One region of the Arthrobacter sp. 49Tsu3.1M3 genome, then DNA from elsewhere that is predicted to be linked to it. Evidence: predicted binding sites of a transcription regulator. Region 1 holds the regulator's gene; the other holds the start of a gene.
What was found. Region 1 encodes HrcA, which represses chaperone genes, less so after heat shock. Its sites were predicted from a motif close to TTNGCACTCGNNNNNNNCGAGTGCNAA; they were not measured.
Positions count from the first base shown of each region.

Region 2: the regulator HrcA is predicted to act here: its motif matches at 1,561-1,587, upstream of groL (chaperonin GroEL).

Region 1 is NZ_FUZD01000016.1:65,657-69,070, reverse strand. Features, by position in the region: gene dnaJ (molecular chaperone DnaJ) at 1-1,088, opposite strand, end outside; gene hrcA (heat-inducible transcriptional repressor HrcA) at 1,180-2,193, opposite strand; gene B5X90_RS15595 (DUF3097 domain-containing protein) at 2,513-3,364, shown strand.
Region 2 is NZ_FUZD01000023.1:54,052-57,465, reverse strand. Features, by position in the region: gene B5X90_RS18370 (cold-shock protein) at 1-146, shown strand, start outside; gene B5X90_RS18365 (ABC transporter substrate-binding protein) at 206-1,474, shown strand; gene groL (chaperonin GroEL) at 1,770-3,407, shown strand.

The sequences.
Region 1 (3,414 bases):
CCGCTGGCCGCAAGCTTTCCCTCCGTGAGGTGCTCGCCGCGGTGCTTGGCCAGCTGGCGGAGAAGTTCCTCCTGGACGTGATCGAGCTTGACCGGCGTTTCCACCTGCAGGTGCACCTTCAGATCGCCGCGGCCGTGGCCGCGCAGGTGCGTGACGCCGAGACCGCGAAGAGTGATGATCTCGCCCGACTGGGTGCCGGCCTTGACGTCGATCTCCTGCTGTCCGTCGAAGGTGTCGAGGGATATTTCGGTGCCCAGGGCGGCCGCCGTCATGGGAATGTTGAGGCTCGCGTGGAGGTCATCGCCCTCGCGCACGTAAGTGGCGTCGTTGTTGACCCGGATCTCCACGTACAGGTCCCCGGCGGGGCCGCCGGCGGGGCCGGCCTCGCCCTGGCCGGACAACTGGATGCGGGTGCCGGTCGCCACGCCGGCCGGGACCTTGACGGTCAGGGAGCGGCGGCTGCGGATCCGGCCCTGGCCGCTGCATTCGTTGCACGGGTCCTTGATGACGGTGCCGAAGCCCTCGCAGGACCCGCAGGGGGCGGACGTCATGACCTGGCCCAGGATGGACCGCACGGCGCGCTGGACCTGACCGCTGCCGCCACAGATGTCGCAGCGGACCGGGTGGCTGCCCTCCCGGCAGCAGGACCCCTCGCACGTGGGGCAGATGACGGCGGTGTCGACCTCGAGCTTTTTGTTCACGCCGAAAACGGCATCGCGGAGGTCGATCCTGACGCTGATCAGCGCGTCCTGGCCGCGGCGGACCCGGGACGCCGGGCCGCCCTGGCCGCCACCGGCGCCGAAGAAGGTCTCGAAGATGTCCTGGAAGGCGAAGCCCTGGCCCGAGTAGCTGCCGCCGCCGAAGCCGTTGTCGGTGCCGTTCTCGTTGCCGGTGGTGTCATAGACCCGGCGCTTCTGCGGATCGGAGAGGACCTCGTAGGCGTGGGTGACGGCCTTGAACCTGTCCGAGGCGTCCTCCCCGGGGTTCACGTCCGGGTGCAGGGTCCGGGCCAGTTTCCGGTAGGCCTTCTTGATCTCCTCCCCCGATGCGTCGCGGGAGACTCCAAGAACGTCGTAGTGGCTGCTCAAAGTGTGTATCTCTTCCTTGTTGTACTGCCTGTGGGGTACTGCCTGTGGGCACTGCCTGTGGGGCAAGAAGTCGTATTCGGTCCCGGGCCTGTCAGGGCCCCAGGATCCTCGAAAGGTAGCGGGCCACGGCTCGGACGGCGGCCATGGTGGTGGGATAGTCCATCCGGGTGGGCCCAAGCACTCCGACCTTGGCCGTGGCGTCAGGGCCGTAGGCGGTGGCCACGACCGAGGCCTCGGCGAGACCGTCGTAGGGGTTTTCCCGGCCGATGCTGACGGTCACGCCGCGCGGGTCTTCGGCCATTTCGCTGAGCAGGCGGAGCATGACCACCTGTTCCTCGAGGGCCTCCAGCACGGGGCCGATGCTGAGCGGGAAGTCCACATTGGAGCGGGCCAGGTTGGCGGTGCCGGCCATGACCATGCGCTCCTCACGGCTGCTCGTGGCCAGGGCCTCAAGGCCGCGGGCCAGCGCCTGGGCTGCCCCGCGCCGCGCGGGCGGGCCGGCGGCGATGACGGCGGGCAGCAGCTGCGGCATCAGGCTCAGCGGTGTTCCGGACAGGCTGGCCAGGAAGCTGGTCCGCAATTCCGCCAGCGCGTCGTCGGGAATGTCCTGCCCGACGTCGATCACGCGCTGCTCCACCTTGCCGGTGTCCGCGATCAGAACCGCCAGCACTTTCCGGGGCGCCAGCAGCACGAACTCGATGTGCCGCACCCGGGCGCGGCTGAGCAGCGGATACTGCACGACGGCGACCTGGTTGGTCAGGTGCGAGAGGAGCCGCACGGTCCGGTCAAGGATGTCGTCGAGGTCCTCGGATCCTTCCAGCAGCGCCTGGATCGCCCGGCGCTCGGCCGGCGACAATGGCTTCACCGCTGAGATCTGGTCGACGAACAGCCGGTAGCCCTTGTCAGTGGGGATCCGGCCGGCGCTCGTGTGCGGCGCCGTGATCAGGCCCTCGTCTTCCAGCGCCGCCATATCATTTCGGATCGTGGCGCTCGAGACGCCGAGATGGTGCCGTTCAACGAGCGCTTTGGAACCAACGGGCTCACGCGAATGGACGTAGTCCTCCACGATGGCGCGCAGCACTTCGAGTTTGCGCGGTTCGCTCACGCTCCACCTCCAATCGACTGTCCCGCAGCCGGTGCCACCCCCCGCGCCCGGTCCGGGTCCACACGTGGTGCACGGACGGTCCGCCACAGGACAAGGGTTAGCACTCGACATGCCTAAGTGCTAACCAGTCTAATATGAGTCGCCGCGTTGTTAGCATTGGATTCGCTCCAGGCGTGGCCCGCGGGAACGCGATTCCCGTCACGCCGGCGCCAAGACCGTGGCAGCCGCTGCCGTTTGCCGCGCCGTCGCGGTCCGGTTCCGGCCCCCGGAGAGTTCCACCGACCGCCGTACATTCCGAGTGCAAAGTAAGCGTGTAGAGATGTCGTACCAGAACTGGGGACCCCAGGACCTGTCCGCCCCCGCCAAGACACAGTTGCCCGAAGTCCCGGTGGAACGCGGGATGGTCCTCGAGGAGGTCCAGTCCGGCTGGGTGGGCGCCGTAACCCGGGTGGAGAAGTCCGGCGGCATGCACGTGGTGGCGCTGGAGGACCGGCGCGGCAAGTCGCGGTCCTTCCGCCTCGGCTTTGGCTTCCTCTTGGAGGGCCAGCCCATCCGCCTGATGCCGCCGGCCCCGAAGAAGACGGCCCCGGCCGCCGGTGCCGGCCGCACGGCGTCGGGCTCGGTGCGGGTGGCGGGGCAGCGCGCACAGGTGGCCAAGGCCAGCCGCATCTGGGTGGAAGGAAAGCACGACGCCGAGCTGGTGGAGAAGGTCTGGGGCGATGACCTCCGGGTGGAGGGCATCGTCGTCGAACCCCTGCACGGCATTGACGACCTCGCGGCCGCCGTCGCGGACTTCGGCCCGGGCCCTGGCCGGCGCCTCGGCGTGCTGGTAGACCACCTTGTGGCTAACTCCAAGGAGTCGCGGATCGCCGACGCCGTCATGGCCTCACCGGGCGCCGCCGGCAACGTCCTTATTGTGGGGCACCCCTATGTGGACGTGTGGCAGGCCATCCGGCCCGCGGTCCTGGGGATCGAACAGTGGCCCGTGATCCCCCGCGGCGTGGACTGGAAGACCGGCATCCTGATGGCTTTCGGATGGCCCCACTCCACGAAGGAGGACATCGGCCTCGGCTGGCAGAAACTCCTGGGGGCTGTCCGCAGCTACGCTGATCTGGAGGCGTCGCTGCTTGGCCGCGTGGAAGAGGTCATTGACTTCCTCACCGTGCCCTAGTCTGCCGTGGCGGCCGCCCCTGATCTCCATTTCCGGGCCCGAGCAAGTAT
Region 2 (3,414 bases), on a different contig from region 1:
TGGACGGTTCCGAGAACGACGTCTTCGTGCACTGGTCCGCGATCGTCGGGGAAGGCTACCGCGCCCTGGACGAGGGCCAGCGGGTGGAACTGGAAGTCGGCGAGGGCGAAAAGGGCCCGCAGGCCGAAAGCGTCCGGCCCGCCTAGTGGTACTGGCTGCCGTCACGAATGCCCCGCGGAACGCTGCCGGGCGCCGCGGAGGACGTCTGCCGCTGGGCCGCGCCCTGGCGGCGGGCACAGTAGCGGCCCTGGCCCTGACGGGCTGCCTGGGCCCCGCGGGCAGTGCCCGCGTGGCCAGCGCCGACGCAAGCGGTGACGGCACCCTGCGCATCGGCCTGATCCTGGACAGCACGGGCAAGCAGAACTTCCTCAACTCCTCCGAGCTCGCGGCGGCCAAACTTGCCGTCAAGGAGATCAACGCTGCCGGCGGGCACAAAGGCAAACCGGTGGAGCTGCTGCCGGAAACCATCAGCACGGACACCGCAGCCCAGGCGAAAGCGCTGGTTGCTGCCAAAGCCGACGTCGTGATCGGCCCGACCGATTCCAGCCGTGCCCCGGCGGCCATCGACGTGCTGGCCAACGCCAAGGTAGCCGTCATCTCTCCGGCCAACACCGCCGCCGCGCTCAGCAACTACAAGAGCGGCGGCTACTATTTCCGCACCTCGGCCGCCGACATCGCCCAGGCATCCGTTCTCGCCAAACTGGTCAAAGACGGCGGCGCCAGGACCCTGGCGGTGCTGCATGAGGAAGGCGACTACGGCAAAGACGTCGCCGCCGCCGTCGGCAGTGCGGCGAAGCAGTCCGGACTGGAAGTCGTGGCGGACGCGGAGTTCACCCCCGGCCAGGCGCAGCAGGCCGTCGCCGCCGCCAAGGCCGTCAACCCCGACGCCGTCATCCTGGTCTCGCGCGACGGCGCTCAGGGCGCCATCGCCGAGTTGAACAACGCCGGCCTCGCCGGCAAGAAGCTGGTCCTCGCCGACGGCGCAGTCAGCAAGTACGGCCCTGGCCTGGGCGCCCGGGCGCTGGAGGGGGCACGCGGGATCCTGCCCGGCGTGTTTCCCTCCGCCGCCTTCCAGGCGGACCTCGTGGCCGTTGATCCCGGGCTGAAGGACATGGTGTTTGCCGCCGAGACGTACGACGCCGTCGTCCTGGCCGCCGTCGCCGCCGCCGCGGCAGAGGACGACGCCGGGACCTCCATCGCGGCGTCCCTCGTCGCGGTCTCCGGCGGAACCCCGGCAGCAGGCGGAACCGGGGCCGGCGGAAACCAGCCGCCCAGCGAGTCATGCACGAGCTACAAGGACTGCGTCGGCGTCCTCCGGGCAGGCCACCGGCCGGACTACGACGGCCAGTCCGGACGGATCAACTTCGATTCCCACGGCGACATCACCGAAGCGAACTACATGGTTTCGACCTACGGCGAGGACAACCTGCCCACGGTGGACGGAACGGAAGCGGCGAGCAGCAGCGGCGGCTGATCGCTCGTAGCGTATTGTGCCCGCGTGGCGGCCGGTTCCGGCCGGGCACTGCTTGCACTCTCCCCGGGGGAGTGCTAATTATTGATTTAGCACTCCAGCGTACTGACTGCTAACACGACGCCCGGTCCGCCCGGCCGCGAAGTGGGGCAGCCGGTCCAGGAGCTAAAGAAACACCTTGCTGGGGTGAGATCCCGGACCCGGCGGCATACAGAGGCCGCGGGGTAGGGATCGTCCGTCGCGGGCACCACAGCGAAGGTTCATTCTTAACGACTGTCCCGAAAGGACTACTGCCGTTATGGCCAAGATCATTGCATTTGATGAAGAGGCACGCCGCGGTCTTGAGCGGGGCCTGAACATCCTCGCCGACGCCGTCAAGGTCACCCTCGGCCCGCGTGGACGCAACGTCGTCCTCGAAAAGAAGTGGGGCGCCCCCACGATCACCAACGATGGTGTTTCCATCGCCAAGGAGATCGAGCTGGACGATCCCTACGAGAAGATCGGCGCCGAGCTGGTCAAGGAAGTTGCCAAGAAGACGGATGACGTCGCAGGCGACGGCACCACCACGGCAACCGTGCTGGCACAGGCGCTGGTCAAGGAAGGCCTGCGCAACGTCGCGGCCGGCGCTGACCCGCTGTCCCTCAAGCGCGGCATCGAGAAGGCTGTTGACGCTGTCACCGTCGAGCTCCTGGCCTCCGCCAAGGAAATCGAGACCAAGGAAGAGATCGCCGCCACCGCGTCGATCTCCGCCGGCGACAACGAGATCGGCGCCCTGATCGCCGAAGCCCTCGACAAGGTCGGCAAGGAAGGCGTCATCACCGTCGAGGAGTCGAACACGTTCGGCCTCGAGTTGGAGCTGACCGAAGGCATGCGCTTCGACAAGGGCTACATCTCCGCCTACTTCGTCACCGACGCCGAGCGCCAGGAAACGGTCCTTGAGGATCCGTACATCCTGATCGTCAACTCCAAGATTTCCAACGTCAAGGAACTGGTTGCTGTCCTGGAAAAGGTCATGCAGTCCAACAAGCCGCTGCTGATCATTGCCGAAGACATCGAGGGCGAGGCCCTGGCCACCCTGATCGTCAACAAGATCCGCGGCACCTTCAAGTCCGTCGCCGTCAAGGCTCCGGGCTTCGGCGACCGCCGCAAGGCGCAGCTGGCCGACATCGCCATCCTCACCGGTGGCCAGGTCATCTCCGAGGAAGTCGGCCTCAAGCTTGAGACCGCCGGACTCGAACTCCTTGGCAAGGCCCGCAAGGTTGTTGTCACCAAGGACGAGACCACCATCGTCGAAGGTGCAGGCGACGCCGACCAGATCGCCGGCCGTGTGTCCCAGATCCGCGCCGAGATCGAGAACTCCGATTCCGACTACGACCGCGAGAAGCTGCAGGAGCGCCTGGCCAAGCTGGCCGGCGGCGTTGCAGTCATCAAGGCCGGTGCCGCAACCGAGGTCGAGCTCAAGGAACGCAAGCACCGCATTGAGGACGCTGTCCGCAACGCCAAGGCTGCTGTCGAAGAAGGCATCGTCGCCGGCGGTGGCGTTGCCCTGATCCAGGCCGGTGCCAAGGCATTCGCGAACCTGCAGCTCTCCGGTGACGAAGCAACGGGCGCGAACATCGTCCGCGTCGCCATCGACGCCCCGCTGAAGCAGATCGCCTTCAACGCCGGCCTCGAGCCCGGCGTCGTCGTGGACAAGGTCCGCGGCCTGCCCGCAGGCCACGGCCTCAACGCCGCCACCGGCGAGTACGTCGACCTGCTGGCCGCCGGCATCAACGACCCGGTCAAGGTAACCCGCTCTGCCCTGCAGAACGCGGCTTCCATCGCCGGCCTGTTCCTCACCACCGAGGCCGTTGTAGCCGACAAGCCCGAAAAGGGCGGCGCCCCGATGGGCGGCGGCGACGACATGGGCGGCATGGGCGGCATGGGCGGTTTCTAACCACCCG